DNA from 3 places in the Aquitalea sp. FJL05 genome. Region 3 is predicted to be linked to each of the others. Evidence: predicted binding sites of a transcription regulator. Region 3 holds the regulator's gene; each other region holds the start of a gene.
What was found. Region 3 encodes FNR, which switches genes on or off when oxygen is low (the NO sensors DNR and NnrR bind a similar motif). Its sites were predicted from a motif close to TTGATNNNNATCAA; they were not measured.

Region 1 (7,116 bases), on a different contig from region 3:
ACGGATCATCTGGGAGTGGCAGTTGTAGCAGCCTTCACGGATGTAGATGTCACGGCCAGCCAGTTGCAGTGCGGTATAGGGCTTGACGCCTGCTACCGGCTGGGTCGTGGACTTCTGGAATGCCAGCGGCAGGATTTCTACCAGGCCGGCAAAGCTGATCACGATCAGCGTGAACACGATGAGATAGCCTACGTGTTCTTCAATCAGTTTCTGGATCTTTTCCATGTTCTTCTACCTTTATCCGCTTAAGCGTGAGCCGATGCGTTAACAGCCGGGATCTTGGCGTCAACAGCGCGGCCACCAGCTACGGTGCGGAAGGTGTTGTAGGCCATCAGCAGCATACCGCTCAGGTACAGCGTACCACCCAGGAAACGTACGAAGTGGTAGGGGTACGTTGCTTTCACGGCTTCAACAAAGGCGTAAGTCAGGGTGCCGTCGGCATTCAGGGCGCGCCACATCAGGCCTTGGGTCACACCCGAGATCCACAGTGCGGCGATGTACAGCACCACGCCTACGGTAGCCAGCCAGAAGTGAGCTTCGATCAGTTTCACGCTGTGCATGGACTCGCGGCCAAACAGACGCGGCAGCAGGTAGTACATGGAACCGATGGTGATGAAGCCTACCCAGCCCAGGGCGCCGGAGTGCACGTGACCGATGGTCCAGTCAGTGTAGTGCGACAGGGCGTTGACGGTCTTGATGGACATCATCGGGCCTTCGAAGGTGGACATACCGTAGAAGGACAGGGAAACCACCAGGAACTTCAGTACCGGATCGGTACGCAGCTTATGCCAGGCACCGGACAGGGTCATGATGCCGTTGATCATGCCACCCCAGCTCGGAGCCAGCAGCACCAGGGAGAACACCATGCCGATGGATTGGGTCCAGTCAGGCAGCGCGGTGTAGTGCAGGTGGTGAGGACCAGCCCACATATAGGTGAAGATCAGCGCCCAGAAGTGCACCACGGACAGACGATAGGAGTAAACCGGACGGCCAGCCTGCTTCGGAACGAAGTAGTACATCATGCCCAGGAAGGCGGCGGTCAGGAAGAAGCCTACGGCGTTATGGCCATACCACCATTGCACCATGGCATCCACGGCACCGGCGTACACGGAGTAGGACTTGGTCAGGGAGACCGGTACGAAGGCGCTGTTGACGATGTGCAGCAGGGCTACCGCCAGGATAAAGGCACCATAGAACCAGTTGGCTACATAGATGTGCTTTACCTTGCGGATGGCGATGGTGCCGAAGAATACGATGGCATACACCACCCAGGTCACGGCGATCATCAGTTTGATCGGCCATTCCAGTTCGGCGTATTCCTTGCCGAAGGTATAACCCAGCGGCAGGGTGATGGCAGCAAGGACGATGATCAGCTGCCAGGCCCAGAAGGTAAAGGCGGCAAGCTTGTCCGAGATGAGTCGTACGTTACAGGTGCGCTGCACGACGTAGTAGGAAGTGGCAAACAGGCCGCAACCGCCAAAGGCGAAAATCACGGCGTTGGTGTGCAGCGGGCGCAAACGACCAAAGTGGAACCAGGGCCCAAAATTGAGCTCCGGCCACACCAATTGGGCCGCAATGATGACGCCCACCAGCATGCCTACAATGCCCCAGACTACGGTCATGATGGCAAACTGGCGCACCACCTTATAGTTATAAGTGGATTGCGTTTCCATTTAGGGTTTTCTCCAAGGTTGCTAACTTAGAACGTGACAAACCATGGCGACTTGATTTCCTGCCCACTGCCCCAAGCTGTAGTTGACAGGAAAGCCGCAGGGGAATCTGATCATTTTCAGATTAGTAAAGCGTTTGACCCGTGCTGACAATTTGCTGCCAAAAAAACTTGGCAAATCATGTCAGACACACGCTTTTTCCCCATTTATTCAGCGAGGCATTCTAAAGCAAATACCCATGACGGGCCAGTTGATTAGTATGCTCGCGGGATTTTTACGTCCACCATTTTCTTGATTTCAAGCGAGCGGGCCGCAGGTGCTGAACACCTGATGCCGCTTACTGGGGATTATATTGTCATGTCAGTGCAAGCCCTTGACTTAGGTCAAATCGCCATCGGCCACGACGACTGTATGGACCCGGTGCTAAAATCTGCTGTTTCCGCCCCATCTTCAGGCAGATCATGACCGCCCCAGTTCACTATTCCATCCGTCCGTGCTCACCGCAAAGCCATTGCTTCGAGATTACGCTCAAGGTTGCCAAGCCCGCCAAGAAGGGGCAAGTGTTTACCTTGCCGGCGTGGATTCCCGGCAGTTATCTGATCCGTGAGTTTTCCCGTCATATCGTCAGCATTCAAGCGAGCAGTGCTGGCAAAGAGGTTGGGCTATGCAAGCTGGACAAACACACTTGGCAGGCCGAGCCGGTGGCCGGCAGCCTGACGCTGGTGTATCAGGTCTACGCCTATGATCTGTCAGTGCGGGGTGCTTATCTGGATGAAGAGCGTGGCTTCTTCAATGCCAGCAGCGTTTTCCTGGCGGTAGAGGGATACGAGTCGGTAGCCTGCACGGTGGAGATCCGAGCGCCCAAGGGCAAGGCATTCGCTGACTGGAAAGTAGCCAGCAGCCTGCCGGCGCTGGAGACCGACCGCAATGGTTTCGGCGTGTACCGTGCCGGCGATTACGATGAGCTGCTGGATCACCCGGTGGAGCTGGGGGCGTTTCAGTCGGTCAGCTTCAAGGCCTGCGGCGTGCCGCACCAGTTTGTGGTGTCCGGGCGTTTCCGTGGCGACCTCAAGCGCCTGGCGCGCGACACCAAGAAAATCTGTGAACACCAAATCAAGCTGTTCGGCACCCCCGCACCTTTTGATCGCTATGTTTTCATGCTGTATGTCGGCAAAGACATCTACGGCGGGCTGGAGCATCGCGCCTCGACTGCCTTGGTCGCCAACCGCGACGATTTGCCGCAAGCGGCAGATGAAGCGATCTCGGATGGCTACCTCAAGCTGCTGGGACTGATCAGCCATGAATACTTCCACAGCTGGAATGTAAAACGGATAAAACCCGCTGCCTTCAGCCCTTATGACCTGAGCCGCGAGGGCTATACTCGCCTGCTGTGGGCATTCGAGGGCATTACCTCCTATTACGATGATCTGACTCTGCTGCGCTGCGGCCTGATCGACAGCAAGCGCTATCTTGGCCTGCTGGCGCAGACCATCAGCGGAGTCGAGCGCGGTGCCGGTCGCCTCAAGCAGACGCTGGAAGAATCCAGCTTTGATGCCTGGACCAAATACTATCGCCAGGATGAAAACAGCCCCAACAGCATCGTCAGCTACTACACCAAGGGCTCGCTGGCGGCGCTGGCGCTGGATCTGACCATCCGCCAGCAGAGGGATGGCCGCCAGTCGCTGGATGACGTGATGCGTGCCTTGTGGCAAAAGTGGCAGGCCGATGGCCAGGGGCTGGCGGAAGACGAGTGGGAGCAGATTGCCCAGAAGGTCACCGGCCTGGACTTGCAGGCCTTCTTCGACAGCGCCTTGCGCTCCACGGCAGATCTGCCCTTGGCCAACTTGTTGGCAACGCAGGGGCTGGACATGTGCTGGGACTACGCGGATCATGCCGGCGATGCAGGGGGTGTCGGCCCGGTGGCAGCAGACCGTCGGCCACGTGCCAGCCTTGGCGTGAAGACCGCTGCGGACCCGCTGGGCCTGCGGCTGGTCAACGTACTGGATGGCAGCGCAGCACAGCAGGCTGGTCTGGCTGGCGGAGACATACTGATTGCACTGGATGGCCTGAAAGTGGCTGATCTGGACAAGATGCTGGCACGCTATGGCGTGGGGGAAACCGTGACCCTGCATCTGTTCCGCCGCGATGAGCTGCTGGTGCGGGATGTCAGTTTGCAAGCCGTGCCACGGACATGCTGCCGTTTGCAGCTGCTGGGCGAGGAGGCCGGCTGGCTGCGTGGCTAAGGCATTCAGCCACTGGATAGTGCACCCATAACCGGACCGGGGCGGCGATCCCGCCCGGTCCATGAGCAAGACCGGATCAAGCCGGCAACGACTACTAATAGAGAGAAGAACATGGCGCAGCAGCCTCAAGTCAACTATCTGAAAGACTATACCGTTCCCCCTTACCTGGTGGATCGGGTGGATTTGAAGTTTGATATCGAGGACGCACAGACGCGTGTGCACTCGCGTATGGTGGTCAAGCGCAATGACAAGTCTGCTGCTGCCAGCGCGCTGTGGCTGGACGGTTCGGCCCGGCTGCTCAGCCTGACGCTGGATGGCGAGCGGCTGGATGCCTCTGCTTATCAGTTGGCGGCCGACGGTGTGCTGATTCCTGCCGTGCCCGACAGCTTTATCCTGGAAGTGGAAACCGAGCTTGAACCGGCGACCAATACCAGCCTGATGGGCTTGTATGCCTCCAAAGGCAATCTGTTTACCCAGTGCGAGCCGGAAGGCTTTCGCAAGATCACCTTTTATATGGACCGTCCAGATGTGATGGCCAAGTTCACCACCACCATCGTTGCCGACAAGCAGAAGTTTCCGGTGCTGCTGTCCAATGGCAACAAGGTGGGGGAGGGCGTGCTGGACAAGAAGCGCCACTGGGTTAAATGGGTCGACCCCTATCGCAAGCCGTCCTACCTGTTTGCCCTGGTGGCCGGCAAGCTGGTGGCCGCGCGTGACAAATTCATCACCCAGCGCGGCCGCGCTGTCGCGCTGGAAATCTGGACCGAGCCGGCCGACCAGGACAAAGTTGCCTTTGCCATGGGGGCGGTCAAGCGCGCCATGAAGTGGGACGAGCAGCGCTTTGGCCTGGAATACGATCTGGACATCTACATGATCGTGGCGGTCAGCGATTTCAATATGGGGGCCATGGAAAACAAGGGCCTCAACATCTTCAATACCTCGGCGGTACTGGCGCGCAAGGATACCCGTACCGATGCGGAGTTCCAGCGCGTGGAAGCCATCATTGCCCACGAATATTTCCATAACTGGACCGGTAACCGTGTCACCTGCCGCGACTGGTTCCAGCTGTCGCTGAAAGAGGGGCTGACGGTATTCCGCGATCAGGAGTTCAGCTCTGATCTGGGCAGCCGTGGCGTCAAGCGCATCGACGATGTCAAAAGCCTGCGTGCCTTGCAGTTCCCGGAAGATGCCGGCCCAACCGCGCATCCGATTCGTCCCGATTCCTATATCGAGATGAACAATTTCTACACCATGACGGTGTATGAAAAAGGCGCGGAAGTGGTGCGCATGTATCACACCCTGTTGGGTGAGTCTGGTTTCCGCAAGGGCATGGATCTGTACTTCAAGCGCCACGATGGCCAGGCGGTAAGCTGCGATGATTTCCGTGCGGCCATGGCCGATGCCAATGCTGTCGATCTCGGCCAGTTTGCCCTGTGGTATAGCCAGGCGGGCACGCCGCTGCTGCAAGTCAGCAGCCATTACGATGCCGCAGCGCGGCGCTATGAATTGACCGTTGCCCAGTCCTGCCGGGCCATCAGCGGCCAGCCCGCACCACAGCCGCTGCACATTCCCCTGGCACTGGGGCTGGTAGGCAGTGATGGCAAGGATCTGCCGCTGCAGCTGGAAGGCGAGGAGCAGGCACAGCCTGGCACGCGTGTGCTGGATATCAAGCAGGCCAGTCAGACATTTGTGTTCGTTGATGTGCCGGAAGAACCGGTGCCTTCGCTGTTGCGCGGTTTCTCCGCGCCGGTTCGGCTGGAGTACGACTGGCGCGATGAACAGCTAGCCTTCCTCATGGCCAACGACAGCGACAGCTTCTGCCGCTGGGAAGCCGGTCAGACCCTGGCCGAGCGGCTGTTCCGCCAGTTGATCGAAGCTGCGGCGCAGGGCCGTGCACTGAGCTTGCCCGAGACCTTTGTCACAGCCTTCCGTGCGGTGTTGAAAGATCCGGTGGCCGATCCGGCCTTCAAGGCCATGATGCTGGGCTTGCCGTCGGAAGCAGAAATGCTGGAAATGGTGGAACTGGCCAACCCGGCAGTCATTCATCAGGTGCGTGATTTTGTGCTGGACCAGTTGGCCGAGGCGCTGCGTGGCGAGTGGCATGAGGCTTATCACCTGAACCAGACCCGTGAATACAAGCCGGAAGACGCTGGCCGACGCGACCTGAAAAACCGTGCCTTGCAGATGCTCACCCGCTTGAGCGTGGCCTGGCCGGCTGAGGCCGCCCGCAAGCAGGCTCTGGAAGCTGACAATATGTCAGACCAGATGGGAGCCATGCTGGCGCTGCGCGATCATGACGGCGAAGAACGCGACGAATGCTATACCGACTTCGCCGCCCGCTGGCAGCATGATGCGCTGGTGATGGACAAGTTCTTCATGCTGGTGGCTTCCAGCCAGCTGGAAGGCACGCTGGATCATGTCAAAGCCGCCATGGAGCATCCGGCCTTTACCTTGAAAAACCCCAACAAGGCACGGGCGCTGATTGGCAGCTTTAGCAATAATATGGTGCATTTCCATGCTGCCGATGGTAGCGGCTACCGCTTCCTGGCAGACCAGGTGCTGGCGCTGGATGCCATCAATCCGCAAGTAGCCAGCCGCATCGTGCGTGCCTTCAATCGCTGGAAGAAGCTGGAGCCGGGCCGTCAGGCACTGATGAAGGCCGAGCTGGAGCGTCTGTTGGCCGCGCCCTTGTCCAATGATGTCTACGAGATTGTCTACAAAAATCTCAATGCCTGAGCAGACTTGCACGGGTAGCAATAACGGGTCGCCATGGCGGCCCGTTTTTCATGGGGCGTGCGTATAGCAGATTGACCTGCCGCTGGACTTGCCTTAATCATACGGTCGTTTGCTTGGTGATCTGGCAAGGTGAGGGTGATGGCGGAAAAGCAGCAGCAGGACTTGTATGTGGAAGTTGAGCAGCAGCGGCTGCATCTGCGGCGTATCTGGCGCGAGGCAGACGGACCACCGGTATTGCTGGTGCATGGTGTCATGGCCGATGGCCGGATTTTCTATAGCGATAGCGGCAAGGGCCTGGCCCATTTCCTGGCCGATGCCGGCTACGATGTGTTTGTGGCCGATTTGCGTGGTCGTGGCCGCAGTACACCGAAGATCGACGCTACCTCACGCCATGGTCAAACCGAAATCATTTGTCAGGACCTGCCGGCGCTGCATGCGGCCATCTTCAAGCTGAAGGGCGGGCAGCG
Region 2 (7,116 bases), on a different contig from region 3:
GCCGCCTTGCGGCCCTTACGGTCGGCATAGATGCCCAGCAGCACACCACCCACAGGCCGCATGAAGAAGCCGACCCCAAAAGTGGCTGTCGCCATCAGCAAAGAAATGAATTCATTGCCGTCGGCCGGGAAAAACAGCTTGGAAATAATGCTGGTCATGAAGCCGTAGACGATGAAGTCGTACCACTCCAGCGTATTGCCCACGACCGCCGCAATAATCTGCCGCCGCCGGGAAATCGATTTGTCAGGCGTCATGCCTTGCCACCTCTAGCTGCCAGATAGGATTAGCCCAATCGTGTCGCTGGCAGCACACCGGGCCTGCCATGCGGACGAAACAGAGGTGCAAGGTAGGTCGGCTACCATGCTGGCAGCTACTGTCCGCTTTGGCAGCACACTGGCATAGAGATCAGCCCGACCCAGAACACAGCAAATTGGCCTGCAGCAAATAAGGAATGAGTAAAGCGGAAAGCCAGACAATTGAACACTAGGCTGCCATGGCTATGGCCACGTCAGTTCTGGATCAGTCGACTGATGGATGATCGGCGGATTTGCTGATAAGCAAGTTTGCGCTGCAAAAACACCGAATCGTTAGCGCCGATTCAGGGATTGGCGAAGCTGACCTTATTTTTGGCCCGCTCTCGAAAAGCCAGATACATGGGGAATGACACCGCCAAGCCAATCGAAAAACAGAGAAATATATAAGCCCATGGCCACTTAAGCTGTGATTGACGTGAATCGCTGATTACCCAAGCGGAAAATGCAATGGCTGACAGATAGACATCAATGGTGATAGCTGTTGTGAGCGGATTGGCAAAGGCGGCAACAAAGAACTCGGCAGGCCCCAGACCACCACCCTGCATCAGGTACTGCAGGTTGTAGTACCAAGTAATTACGAAACCAATGATGGCTAGAGCAAAGAATGCCAAGGCAGTATGGTCTTTCTTCAAGCTCATTAATCACCTCCTGTAGGGGATATGCGAATGTCTAGTCTAGAGCGGACAGTGCACTGAGATTTACCAGTTCAGTGAACTACAGGCCTCATGAGGCATCTGGACGAAAGCCAAACTGGCGAGCAAGGTAAAGAGAAGAGGACCGTAGCGCTACTGTCTATTCAGGCTACATACCCACATATTGTGGCTGGAACCCATAAGTCACATGGCATAAAAAGCCACGACAACGCCTCTCTTACAAAACTAGAGCAAAAACATATCTGGTGATATGAACTTCAAAACGAACATCGAAACAGGATTGCGCCATGCTCCTAGCTGCATTCTGCGCTATCCGGTTATCGACAAAACCGATATCAATCTTGTGGGCCGCGAGAGGCGTGCTTGCGCTTTTCCTTTTCGCTCATCATGGCTTCGCGGGCAGCAGCTTTCTGTGCGGCCAGCTCCTTGGCACGCTTTTCCCACACGATCCATTCCTGCGGACGCTCCAGGGTAATACGGCCGGTATTGCCATCGCGAAAATCGGTGAGCACGATTTCAGCAGCTTTCTGGATATTGACGCGACCACCACCGAGCATGGCACCACGCTTGCGGCCTATCATTTCCAACACCTGCCAGTCTTGCAGGCCGTCCACCTCGTCCAGGCGATAGCGGGCAGTCAGCTGTGGCACGTAGTGTTGCAGCAGGTATTTGAGCAGCTCCAGCGAGACTTCTTCCTCGTCCATGGCATTGCGACCGACGGCACCGCTGGCGGCCAGATTATAGCCACCCTCTTCCACTTCGATCTTGGGCCACAGCATGCCGGGCGTATCGTAAAGCTCAACATCATCGTCCAGGATGATGCGCTGCTCGTTCTTGGTTACCCCTGGCATATTGCCGGTCTTGGCGATCTTGCGGCTGCTCATGCTGTTGATCAGCGTGGATTTGCCCACGTTGGGAATACCACAGATCAGCACGCGCAACGGCTTGTCCAGGCCGCCGCGATTGGGGGCCAGTTCGCGGCAGGCTGCCACCAGCTTTTGCGATGGCGCGCGCTCTCCGGCATCCAGGCCAATGGCCTGGGTCTGCTTTTTGGCGCGATACCAGTCCAGCCACTGCGTGGTGATGGCCGGATCAGCCAGATCCTGCTTGTTGAGTATCATCAGGCGCGGCTTGCCTTTGGCCATGCGCGCCAGCATCGGATTGGCGCTGGACGCCGGCAAGCGCGCATCCAGCATTTCGATGACCACATCGATGTCTTTCAGGCGCTCCATGACATCTTTGCGCGCCTTGTTCATGTGGCCGGGAAACCATTGAATTGCCATGCTTTTAACGCTTTCTTAACGGGTCCAGTAAATAACTCAGTCCATTGTGGTCGATCTCCTGCATCAATTGCAGCAGGCGGCCAATCTCGCTCTTGGGAAAACCCTCGCGGGCAAACCAGTTGAGATAGTTGCCGGGCAAGTCGCAAAGCAGGGTGCCCTGGTGTTTGCCAAAAGGCATGGTCGTGCTGACCAGCCGTTGCAGATCTTCTTGTTGCATGATTTCACATCGGACTGAAGGTTGCGCATTGTGCCAAAGCCGGAGCCATTACGCCACAGCCTTGTTTTGTCGGGGTTTTGTTCTGCTATGGTAGAACTTGACCTACGACAAGTGACGTTGTCATTTTGCTATCGGCCAAGCGCACCGGCAGCTAGCATGGTTGCGCTTCGTCTGGGGTGACAATCCGCCTTGCGCACCAGCCAGACCTAGTCAGTTTAGTGATAGCGACGCAGGCCCTGCAGCACAAAAACCGTGTCAGCACACGGTTTTTCATTGGGACGGATTACGTTCCGGCAACCGGCTCAGGGCCTCTTGGGGCAGCCGGCAACGGTTGCCCGTCTTTTTATCCAGCCTTACAGCGGCAGCGGCTTGCCGTCATTGAAAGCCAGAAAACCACGCAGCACGCGGTACAGGCACCACAGCCAGGTCAGGCCCAGAATGGCAAAACCGACCAATATCCATACCAGCGCATAGCCCAGCACCGTGCCGAGCAGCCCCAGCCAGAAGGTCTTGATCTGCCAGCGGAAGTGGCTTTCATACCAGCTACCACGGCTATCATCCAGCTTGAGATAGTTGATGATCACGCCGACCAGCATGGGTACGCCGGTAAACAGGCTCAAGCCCTGCAGGATATACACCACCAGGGTCAGATTATTCAGTTTGCGCTCATCATCACGCGTTTGCAGTTGCATAACATTCCCGCTTATCGGTGTATCAGCCGCGGCGTGCTACCTGCAGGCCGTGCCAGAAGGGTTGCAGCCGCTGACGACATTGCTGCGCCACCAGGCGCGAGGCCATCAGCATGGATTGCATGCCATGCACCGTGCCCAGCATGCCGCTCTGCCGCTGTCGGCTCCAACCACGCAGTACGCCGGGTTCGGCCTCAGGTGCGGTCAGCAGCACGGGGGCTGCCGGCGACAGTGTAAGCTGCAACTGTTCCGACAGCAGCTTGAGGCGGCGGTTCGCTTCATCCAGCTGAGTCAGTTCGGGCAAGGTCACGGCAACATGGCTGAGTTCGAGCACGACAATGCGGGCCGCCAGCCAGTCCGTCGCATCGGCAAAGCGTTCGGGCGAACAGCGGTGGTGCCGGCGCGTGGAAGCCAGCAGCATGGCAAAGGCACGAATGTCCGGCAGCAGCGATTCCAGCAGCGGCGTGGCCGCTGTCTGGTCTTGCTGCAGGTAGCGATACAGGCTGTTCGCTTGTGGTGCGACAGCGTTGGCCAAGGCCTCGCCATCGGTCAACAGGGTTACGGACCATGCAGCACCGTCCAGCGCCAGACTGGCGCTTTCTCGGGCTATCTGCCTTGCATCACTGACTTCATTCATGACCTGCATCTCCAGTCGGGCTTGCCTGGGTGGGTCCGGAGCTGATTTGTCTGCTGAAAAAACAAATGCCGCCGGAGTGACCGCGGCGGCATTTATCGGGTTTGTTCGTTCTCTTGTACTTTTTCTTAGTCCAGAGACGCCCCTTGGAGCCGCCGTGAGCTGCGGTACCAATAAAAATAGGCGTTAAAGACTGCGGAGAAAGTAATCATGCTGACCATCCTGCCAACAAGGCCTGCTACCTGTCAAGGTAGACAGGTAAAAAACATTGCATTGCACAAAAAAGCCCGGCGATATGCCGGGCTTTTGCAACAAGCAGCGACAAGGGCCGCTTACATATTGGGATAGTTGGGGCCGCCGCTGCCTTCTGGCGTACACCAGTTGATATTCTGGCTGGGATCCTTGATATCACAGGTCTTGCAGTGCACGCAGTTTTGCGCGTTGATCTGCAAGCGCGGGCTGCCCTCGTCCTGGCCGACGATTTCATACACACCAGCCGGGCAATAACGTTGCTCCGGCGCATCGTACTTGGCCAGATTCAGGCTGATCGGTACAGCAGCATCTTTCAGCTTGAGATGGGGTGGCTGGTCTTCGCTGTGATTGGTGTTGGAAATGAACACCGAGGACAGACGGTCGAAGGTCAGTACGCCATCCGGCTTCGGATAGTCGATACGGTTGCACTGGCTGGCAGGCAGCAGTGTTGCGTGGTCGGCATGCTTGTGTCGCAGCGTCCACGGTGCCTTGCCACGGAACAGGAAGGTGTCGATGGCCGAATAGATCATCGCCGGCCACAGGCCCCAGCGGAAGGACGGGCGGATATTGCGCACCTGGTGCAGCTCTTCGCGCAGCCAGCTTTGCTTGAAGCAGGCGGAATAGCCGACGGCTTCCTGTCCCTGTGCTTCCGGATTTGCCTGCAGCAGTTCGAATACCGCATCGGCAGCCAGCATGGCCGACTTCATTGCGGTATGGGTACCCTTGATCTTGGGCACATTGAGGAAGCCGGCGGTATCACCGATCAGCGCGCCCCCCGGGAAGGTCAGCTTGGGCAGACTCTGGATGCCGCCTTCGGACAAGGCACGTGCGCCATAGGACAGGCGACGGCCGCCTTCGAACACACCCTTGATGGCCGGATGGGTCTTGAAGCGCTGGAATTCCTCGAACGGTGACAGGTAGGGATTGCTGTAATCCAGACCGACCACATAGCCCACCACCACCTGGTTGTCTTCCAGGTGGTACATGAAGGAACCGCCATAGGTGGCGGTGTCCACCGGCCAGCCCACGGTATGGGTGATGGTGCCCGGCTTATGGTTTTCCGGTTTCACTTCCCACAGTTCCTTGATGCCGATGCCGTAGGTTTGCGGGTCGGCACCATCACGCAGCGCAAAGCGCTCGAACAGCATCTTGGTCAGCGAACCGCGACAGCCTTCGGCAAACAGGGTTTGCTTGGCCCACAGCTCCATACCCGGCTCACCCGGCTCATCGCCCAGTTTGCCGGTACCCATGGCACCAGTCGCCACGCCCTTGACCGAGCCATCGGCGTGATACAGCACTTCGGCAGCGGCAAAGCCAGGGTAGATTTCCACGCCCAGCGCTTCGGCCTGCTCACCCAGCCAGCGGCAGAAATTGCCCAGGCTGACAATGTAGTTGCCGTGATTGTGCATCTGCGGCGGGGTCGGCAGCTGGATGGACTCGGTTTCCGTCAGGTAGAGGAAACGGTCGGACAGTGCCGGGATATTCAGCGGCGCGCCCTTTTCTTTCCAGTCCGGTATCAGTTCAGCCAGTGCGCCGGTTTCAATCACGGCGCCCGACAGGATATGCGCCCCGATTTCCGAGCCCTTTTCCAGCAGACAGACACTGATTTCCTGGCCCTTGGCCTCGGCCACTTGCTTCAGGCGAATCGCGGCAGACAGCCCGGCAGGGCCGCCGCCGACGATTACTACGTCGTATTCCATATAATCGCGTTGCACCACATCTCCTTTGCGCCCGGTGGGCTGTCCTTATTGGCTGGCAGTCATCATGCAATGAAGCGGCCTCGCTCGTCAAAATCAAACAAGCGTTTAAACGGTGCCTTGCTCACGCAGTGTGGCAATCCTGGCAGCGTCGTAGCCCAGCGCGCGCAGTACGTCGTCGGTATGTTCACCCAGTTTGGGAGGGGCCTGATTGTACTCGACTGGCGTGCCGGAAAGTTTGATCGGACACCCTACCAGGGGCACATTTTGCCCTACGCTGTCCTGCAAGTGTATTTCCATGCCGCGGTGCTGAATCTGCGGGTCGCGGAAGGCTTCGTCCACCGTATTGATCGGCCCACAAGGCACACCGGCTTCATCCAGCAGCTTCAGCCATTGGTCACGGCCTTTTGCCATGAAGGCCTCGGCCAGTAGCGGCACCACACTGTCACGATGCTTGACCCGCTGCGGATTGCTGGTAAAGCGTTCGTCGTCCGCCAAGGCAGACAGACCAATCACCTGGCACACCGCACGAAACTGCTTGTCGTTGCCGCAAGCCAGGATGAAATGTCCATCGGCACAGGCAAACACCTGATAGGGCACGATATTGGCGTGGGCATTACCCAGCCGTGGCGGAACTTGCTGGCCGATCAGCCAGTTCATATTGATATTGGCCAGCGAGGCCAGCGCGCAGTCAAACAAGGCCATGTCGATGTATTGACCCTTGCCACTGCTCTGGCGCGCGATGATGGCCGCCAGAATGGCATTGCTGGCATAGATGCCGGTAAACAGATCGGTCACGGCCACACCTACCTTGTGCGGCTCGCCATCGGCCGGCCCGGTGATGCTCATCAGGCCGGACATGCCCTGCACGATGTAGTCGTAGCCCGGCAGTTCGGCATAAGGGCCATCCTGGCCAAAACCAGTAATCGAGCAATACACCAGCCGCGGGTTGAGCTGGCTGAGGCTGGCGTAATCCAGCCCGTATTTTTTCAGCCCACCCACCTTGTAGTTTTCAATCACCACGTCGGCATCGCGTGCCAGCGCACGGACAATCTCCTGCCCTTCCGGCTTGGTGATGTCCACCGTCACCGAGCGCTTGCCGCGGTTGGCGCACAGAAAGTAGGCCGCCGTGCCATCCGGCAGGCTGGGTGGTGCCCACTGCCGGGTATCGTCACCGGCCCCGGGCCGCTCGACCTTGAGCACTTCGGCACCCAGGTCAGCCAGCAACTGGCCCGCCCAGGGGCCGGCCAGTACACGGGATAGATCCAGAACCTTGATGCCTGCGAGTGCGCCCGCCATATTGTTCTCCTGATGCGTTTGATGGCCGCTTAGACAGCCGCCGGATGGACAGAGTGATGCCGCCGCCACGGCAGCCGC
Region 3 (7,116 bases):
GGACCGGGGTAACGGCGATGACTGGTTCTCCAGTGGCGGTATTGTCACCGCAGCCTTGCTGGCGATAGTGGGCGCGGTGGGCTTCATCTGGCGTGGGCTGTCCAGCGAGGCGCACCCGCTATTCGACCTGCACATGTTCAAGGACCGCAACTTTGTCGCGGCCAGCATCGTCATCGCCGCGCTGGGCCTGTCCATGTACGGGGCCATGGTGATCCAGCCCATCATGCTGGAAGGGCTGTTTCACTATCCCACCATGGATACCGGCCTGATCATGGCGCCGCGCGGCATCGCCAGTCTGGTCAGCATGATGATCGTGGGCCGGCTGATCGGCAGGGTGGATTCACGCTATCTGATTGGCAGCGGTTTGCTGATCGGTGCCTGCGGCACCTGGGTCTGTACTCACTACAATCTGGATACCAGCCCATTCTGGTTTGCCTGGCCGGTGCTGCTGCAAGGCTTTGGCCTGGGCATGATCTATGTGCCGCTATCGGCCATGGCCATGTCCACCTTGCCGGCACGCTTGTCGGCCGAGGCTGCGGGGCTGTTCAGCCTGTTGCGCACCATGGGTTCCTCGGTGGGCATTGCCATTGTCAGCACGGCCTATTCGCGCGGTGAGCAGTCGGCCTGGAATGCCATGGTGGGGCAGTTCAATCTGTATAACCCGTGGCTGAGCGACTATCTGGCGCGCATGGGCAAAACCAGCTTGGACAGCACTGCCGCCGTGCAGTTGGCGGCCGAGTTGCAGCGTCAGGCGCTGATGGTGTCGATTGTCGATGTGTACTGGCTGATTACTTACAGCTTTCTGGCCATGCTGCCCTTGTTGCTGCTGCTCAAGCCGCGCCAGGCTGCTGCCGCTGCTCCAGCCGTCGAGGTGGTGATGCACGAATAGCGACCGGCGAGCGGACAATAAAAAACGGCAGCCCGCGGGCTGCCGTTGTCATGCTGTGCAACTGCCTGATTACTTGTTCAGGTGCGGCGCAATGGTGGCCAGCAACTGGGCCAGCACCTTGGGGTTGGCGGCCACGATGTCGCCGGATTCCAGCCATTCCTGTTCGCCGGTCAGGTCGGTCACAATGCCACCTGCCTCTTGCACGATCAGGCTGCCGGCAGCGATGTCCCACGGCTTCAGGTTCAGTTCCCAGAAACCATCAACACGGCCGCAGGCTACATTACACAGGTCGAGCGAGGCTGCGCCTTCGCGACGGACGCCGGCAGTCTTGCCCAGCACATCCTTGAGCATGCCCAGGTACTGGTCGATATAGCTTTGGTCGGAAACCGGGAAGCCGGTGGCGATCACGCATTCATTCATCATGAAGCGCTTGGACACACGGATACGGCGGTCATTCAGGAAGGCACCCACGCCACGGCTGGCGGTGAACAGGTCGTTACGGCTGGGGTCGTACACCACGGCCTGCTGTATCTGACCCTTGTGTGCCAGGGCGATGGAAATGGCGTATTGCTGATGGCCGTGCAGGAAGTTGGTGGTGCCGTCGATGGGGTCGATGATCCACTCGAATTCGGAGGAGCCCACGCCTTTCGCGCCGGACTCTTCTGCTAGAATGGCGTGCTTGGGGTACGCCTCAAGAATCATGTCGACGATGGCCTGCTCGGCAGCGCGGTCCACATCGGTCACAAAGTCATTGTGCTTTTTCTTTTCTACGCGAATGGTATCGAGGTTAAGCGACGCGCGCTGGACAACACTGCCAGCACGGCGAGCGGCTTTAACCGCGATATTGAGCATCGGATGCATTGACGGCCTCTAGAACGGATAGCAGATGTCAGCCAACACGGCTCGACATCTGACGGTAACAATCTGGGTTAAGGAACAAAAAAAGCCGACGCGAGTGCGCGGGCTTTTTGATATGCCCGCTATTTTAATGTGAAACCGCTGATGAATAAACCCCAAGTACCTGATTTTCTGAAAAACATTCGTGTGGTGTTGGCCCGGCCCAACCATCCGGGCAATATCGGCTCGGCTGCCCGGGCCATGAAAACCATGGGCCTGACCCGGCTGTATCTGGTGGAGCCCAAGGTGTTTCCCAGTGATGAAGCCAATGCCCTGGCTTCCGGTGCGGTGGATGTGCTGGAGAGTGCAACCGTGGTGTCCAGCCTGGCCGAGGCCCTGAGCGATGTCACCGTGGCCTGTGCACTGACCAGCCGCCGCCGCGAGCTGACCACCCCGCTGTCCACCCCGCGTGAAACCACGCCGGAGCTGGTGGCACGGGCGCGTGACGGCGAACAGGTGGCGCTGGTGTTCGGTAATGAAACCTTCGGTCTGTCTATCGAGGAAGTTGAACAGTGCAACCGCCTGGTGACCATTCCGGGTAATCCGGATTACTTCTCGCTCAATCTGGCGATGGCAGTGCAGGTGATGACCTACGAGCTGTTCAGCCATACCGAGGTCGATGTGGAGTACCTGCGGCCGGAGAGCGAAACCGCCAGCCTCGGCGAGGTGGAAGGCTTCTGCCAGCATCTGGACCAGACCATGGGTGCCATCGGCTATTACCGTCGCCGCAACAGCGAACGCCTGATGCGCCGCATGCGTGCGCTATTCAATCGCTCCGGCATGTTGCGTGACGAGGTCGATATCCTGCGTGGCCTGATGAAACAGATCCAGCGCGTGGCAGATGGCCATGAGCACGACGGCGAGGCCTGAGCGCGGCTTTCATCTCCCTTACACGCAGCCGGCGCTGCGTGATCTGGCTTTTCTGCTGACCTCTCCTGCGCCCTGGGATAGTGGCCGCAATCTGTCGCCCGCGCAGTTGCTGGGCCCACAGGGCCATGCCTTGCTGGCGGAGCTGGAGGAAAATCCGGCACCGCTCTCACACTGGCTGGCGCAACAGCCTTGCCAGCGGCTTGGCCACTATGCCGAACGCCTGCTGGCTTTCTGGTTCCAGCTGGCTCCGCATATCGAACTGGTGGCGGCCAATGTGCCGGTGCGTGAGGCCGGTGGCCGCACCATCGGCGAATTCGATTTCCTGATCCGGCTGGATGGTGTGCCACTGCACGTGGAAACCGCCAGCAAATTCTATCTGCAGCTGGGACATGGCGCGGACACTCTGGTCGGTCCCAGCCTGCGCGACGCCTGGCCGCTCAAGGCCGCCAAATTACAGGAACAACTGCAACTGGCCCGTCATCCTGCGGCGGCCCGTGTCTTGCCGCCCGGTTTTGCCGGCTGTGCCAGTGCCGCGCGGCTGGCCGGCTGGTTCTTCTATGCCGGTACGCCAGCTGTCCCGGCTGCGCCATTGGCGCCGGAGCAACTGCAAGGCTGGATCAGTCCTTTGCAGCAGCCCTGGCCAAGCTTTTCCAGCGGAGGGCGCTGGATATGGCTATCGCGGCTGGGCTGGCTGGCCCCGGCGCGGGTAGAGCAGGGCATGGTGCGTGAGCAGGATAGCCTGCGCCAAGAGCTGTTGCAGGCGGCGGTACCACAGCTGGTGGCCGAATTGCTGCCGGTGGGGGATGGTTACTGGGAGGAAGTGGCTCGCGGCTTTGTGGTGCCGCCGGGCTGGCCGCAGCAGGACCGATTACAGGCCTTGCTGGCCACTATTGATGGCAGGCCCGCTCCATGAAACGGTTGTTGATTATCTACGCCAGCCAGACTGGCCACACCTTGCAATTGATCGATGCCTTCTGTCAGCCGCTGTTGCCGCTGTGCGCAGAACTCCACATCAGCCGCCTGCCAGCCGCGGAGGCAGGACTGGATGATTTGCTGGCTGCTGATGCCATCGTGCTGGCAACGCCGGAGAACTTTGGCTATATGGCGGGTAAAGTGAAGGATTTTTTTGATCGCACCTATTACCCGGCACAGGGGAAGACCGAGGGTCTGCCCTATCTGATGCTGGTGTCGGCAGGTACGGATGGTCTGGGAGCGATCCAGGCCATGCGCCGCATTGCCTGCGGTTATGGCTGGAAGGAAGTCTTGCCGCCCTTGCTGGCGCAGGGCGAGATATTGCCGCAGCATCGGGAGCAGGCCATGGAGCGGGGCGAGATGCTGGCCGCAGGCATGCTGGTGGGGCGCTGGTAGGGCAGGGCGGGCGGCTTAGCCGACCGGACTAGGTCTTCAGACGAATGGTCGGCCGTGCCAGTAATGCGCAAGATGCAAAAACACCGCAGGCTGCCGGCAAGCAGGGCTGCGGTGTTTCTGGTTGGCTGCTGCTTCAGACGCCGTTGGCGTGGGTGCAGCCGGCAATCAGGTCTTTCAGTGCGTCGGCCTTGATCAGCTGGATGTGCTTGTGATCGACACTCAGCCAGCCCTGCTGCTGGAACTTGGACAGCGTACGGCTGACCGTTTCCAGTTTCAGGCCGAGGAAGCTGCCGATTTCCTCACGGCTCATGCGTAGGATGAAGTCATTGGCAGCAAAGCCGCGTGTGGACAGACGCTGCGACAGGTTGAGCAGGAAGGCCGCCAGGCGTTCTTCCGCTTTCATATTGCCCAGGAGCAGCATGACGTTCTGATCGCGCACGATTTCGCGGCTCATCAGCCGGAAAAAGTGGTGCTGCAGGCTGGGAATATCGCGCCCCAGGCTTTCCATGCGATTGAAGGGCAGCTCGCAGACTTCGCTGTCTTCCAGGGCGATGGCGTCGCAGCCATGCACATTGGAAGAAATGCCATCGAGGCCCATCAGTTCGCCGGACATCAAAAAGCCGGTGACCTGTTCGCGACCGTCCTGGCTGGCGACGCTGGTTTTGAAGAAACCAGTACGCACTGCGAACAGGGACTTGAAGCCCTCGCCGCTGCGGAACAGGTACTCGCCGCGCTTGAGGCGGCGGCTCTGACGGATCACGGCGTCCAGCTGCGTCATTTCGTCGCGGTTCAACCCGATGGGCAGGCAGAGTTCGCGCAGGCTGCAGTTGGAGCAGGACACCTTCAGTGCGTGAATAGTGTGTTGGTTTTGGTCAGACATCGAGTGTTTTGTACAACCCTGTAAAGAAGCTTGACCCTTGTCAAAGCGGAATTCACACGTTTTCCGCAAATTTACCAGTCCACCTGACGTTTGACTATCAATACCCGACGACATGCACACCACCCATCCGTTTTCGCCCACCCACTGTGAGTTCGACCGAGCGTTGATCGAACGTCTTGATGGCTCTGGCCCAAGATACACTTCTTACCCGACGGCCGACCGCTTTACGCCGGCGTTTGGCGAGAAGGACTATAAACACTGGCTGAAGCAACGCCACCTTGGCATGCATCAGAACGCAATATCATTGTACGTTCATATACCGTTCTGCAACACGGTATGTTACTACTGCGGCTGCAACAAGATCATCACCAAAGACAAAAGCCGCGCTGATCGCTACCTCGACTATCTGGAAAAAGAGATCAAGCTGGTGGCCGCCTCACTGGGCTGTCGCGAAAAGCTGATCCAGCTGCATTTTGGTGGTGGTACACCCACCTTCCTGTCCGATGAACAGCTGGACCGGCTGATGGGCATGCTGCGCACTCACTTCGAATTTTTGCCGGAGGGAGAATATTCCATCGAGATCGATCCGCGCAAGGTGGGCCGCGAGACCGTGCACCATCTGGCACGTCTGGGCTTTAACCGCATGAGCGTGGGCATCCAGGATTTCGACCCGCAGGTGCAGCAGGCGGTCAATCGCGTGCAGAGCGAAGCCGAGACGCTGGAAGTGATCGATGCCGCCCGCGAGGCGGGTTTCAAGTCGGTCAGTGTGGACCTGATCTACGGCCTGCCGCTGCAGACGCGCGCATCGCTGAAAGCCACGCTGGACAAGGTGATTGCCATCAGTCCAGACCGGCTGGCGCTGTACAACTATGCTCATTTGCCCACGGTGTTCATGCCGCAGCGGCGCATCAACGAAGCGGATCTGCCGACGGCCAGCACCAAGCTGGATATCCTGCAGGATGCGGTAAAAAGCCTGGCGGATGCCGGCTATGTATTTATCGGTATGGACCACTTTGCCAAGCCGGAAGACGACCTGGCCATCGCCTTGCGCCAGGCCCGCCTGCAGCGCAATTTCCAGGGCTATTCCACCCATGCCGACTGCGACATGATCGGTCTTGGTGTCTCGTCCATCGGCAAGGTCGGCCCCTGTTACAGCCAGAATGAGAAGGACCTGGACAGCTATTACGCCGCGCTGGATGAGGGCCGTTTGCCGGTGATGCGCGGCATGGTGCTGGATCAGGACGACATCCTGCGCCGTGGCATTATCCAGGCGCTGATGTGCCGCTTCTCGCTGTCGGTGGAGGCCATCGAGCAGGTGCATGGCATCAATTTCGCTGAATATTTTGCAGAGGAACTGCCGGCCATCCGCGAATATCACAAGCTGGGCTTGCTGACTTTTGACGGTGATTTCCTGATGGTGGAGCCGAAAGGCCGCTTCCTGATCCGCAATATCGCCATGCTGTTCGACCGCCACTTGCGCGAGCGTGAAACCAAGGCGCGTTATTCCAAGACGATTTGACACCCGCAATGCTGTTTTTTCCAAGGGAAAACCCTGAAAAAAACCGCGAAAAAAAGCCCGCTTGCTGCGGGCTTTTTGTTTGAAAAGTGATGGTTTTTTACAACAGTTTGCCGTGCTTGGATCAGCCTTCCGTGGCGTCGTCCGGCAAGGGGGAGGGTTTTTGCTGCCGATGCAGCCGGATAATCGCCTCGCCGGTGGGGCTGGCGACGATATCGCGCAGGGTATAACCATCCAGCACGGAGAAAAAGGCTTGCAGGCCGACATCCAGCGCCGACTTGAGACGGCAATCCTGGCGCAATGCGCAAGGGGGCGTGGCACAGTCGATCAGGGCGGTATTGCCCTCCAGAATGCGGATGATGCTACCCAGCTGGTAATGCTCCGGTGGCTGGGCCAGTGCCAGGCCACCACCCTTGCCACGACTGGTCAGCAGCCAGCCTTGCTGTCCCATGAAATGCACCACCTTGACCAGATGGTTGCGCGATATGGCAAAGCGCTCGGCGATTTCGCTGATGGTAACGGCCTGTTCGCGATCGCGATGTGTCAGGTACATCAACACGCGCAATGCCAGATCGGTAAAACGGTTCAGTTGCATGGGCTGGAAGGGTAAAGGCGGTGCCGCGCAGGATACTCCGCACGGCCCACCCTCACAATGCGCTGCGGCAAACCACGTGCAGCAGGCAATCAGTCGCTGGC

Region 1: a site for FNR is predicted at 2,044-2,057, ahead of DBR44_RS05655 (M61 family metallopeptidase). Genes of this name have one in related genera too.
Region 2: a site for FNR is predicted at 2,565-2,578, ahead of DBR44_RS12770 (DUF3820 family protein). Genes of this name have one in related genera too.

The regions. Positions count from the first base shown of each region.
Region 1 is NZ_QAJS01000006.1:185,892-193,007, reverse strand. Features, by position in the region: gene ccoO (cytochrome-c oxidase, cbb3-type subunit II) at 1-225, opposite strand, end outside; gene ccoN (cytochrome-c oxidase, cbb3-type subunit I) at 246-1,673, opposite strand; gene DBR44_RS05655 (M61 family metallopeptidase) at 2,132-3,913, shown strand; gene pepN (aminopeptidase N) at 4,025-6,649, shown strand; gene DBR44_RS05645 (alpha/beta fold hydrolase) at 6,788-7,116, shown strand, end outside.
Region 2 is NZ_QAJS01000014.1:53,452-60,567, forward strand. Features, by position in the region: gene DBR44_RS12755 (MFS transporter) at 1-254, opposite strand, end outside; gene DBR44_RS12760 (DUF2834 domain-containing protein) at 599-952, opposite strand; gene ylqF (ribosome biogenesis GTPase YlqF) at 1,303-2,250, opposite strand; gene DBR44_RS12770 (DUF3820 family protein) at 2,255-2,467, opposite strand; gene DBR44_RS12775 (hypothetical protein) at 2,821-3,159, opposite strand; gene DBR44_RS12780 (hypothetical protein) at 3,182-3,793, opposite strand; gene DBR44_RS12785 (electron transfer flavoprotein-ubiquinone oxidoreductase) at 4,123-5,742, opposite strand; gene DBR44_RS12790 (CaiB/BaiF CoA-transferase family protein) at 5,848-7,038, opposite strand.
Region 3 is NZ_QAJS01000005.1:203,343-210,458, forward strand. Features, by position in the region: gene DBR44_RS04380 (DHA2 family efflux MFS transporter permease subunit) at 1-889, shown strand, start outside; gene DBR44_RS04385 (inositol monophosphatase family protein) at 959-1,750, opposite strand; gene DBR44_RS04390 (RNA methyltransferase) at 1,892-2,656, shown strand; gene DBR44_RS04395 (DUF1853 family protein) at 2,634-3,569, shown strand; gene DBR44_RS04400 (flavodoxin family protein) at 3,566-4,024, shown strand; gene fnr (fumarate/nitrate reduction transcriptional regulator Fnr) at 4,158-4,904, opposite strand; gene hemN (oxygen-independent coproporphyrinogen III oxidase) at 5,017-6,423, shown strand; gene DBR44_RS04415 (Rrf2 family transcriptional regulator) at 6,545-7,015, opposite strand; gene hmpA (NO-inducible flavohemoprotein) at 7,105-7,116, opposite strand, start outside.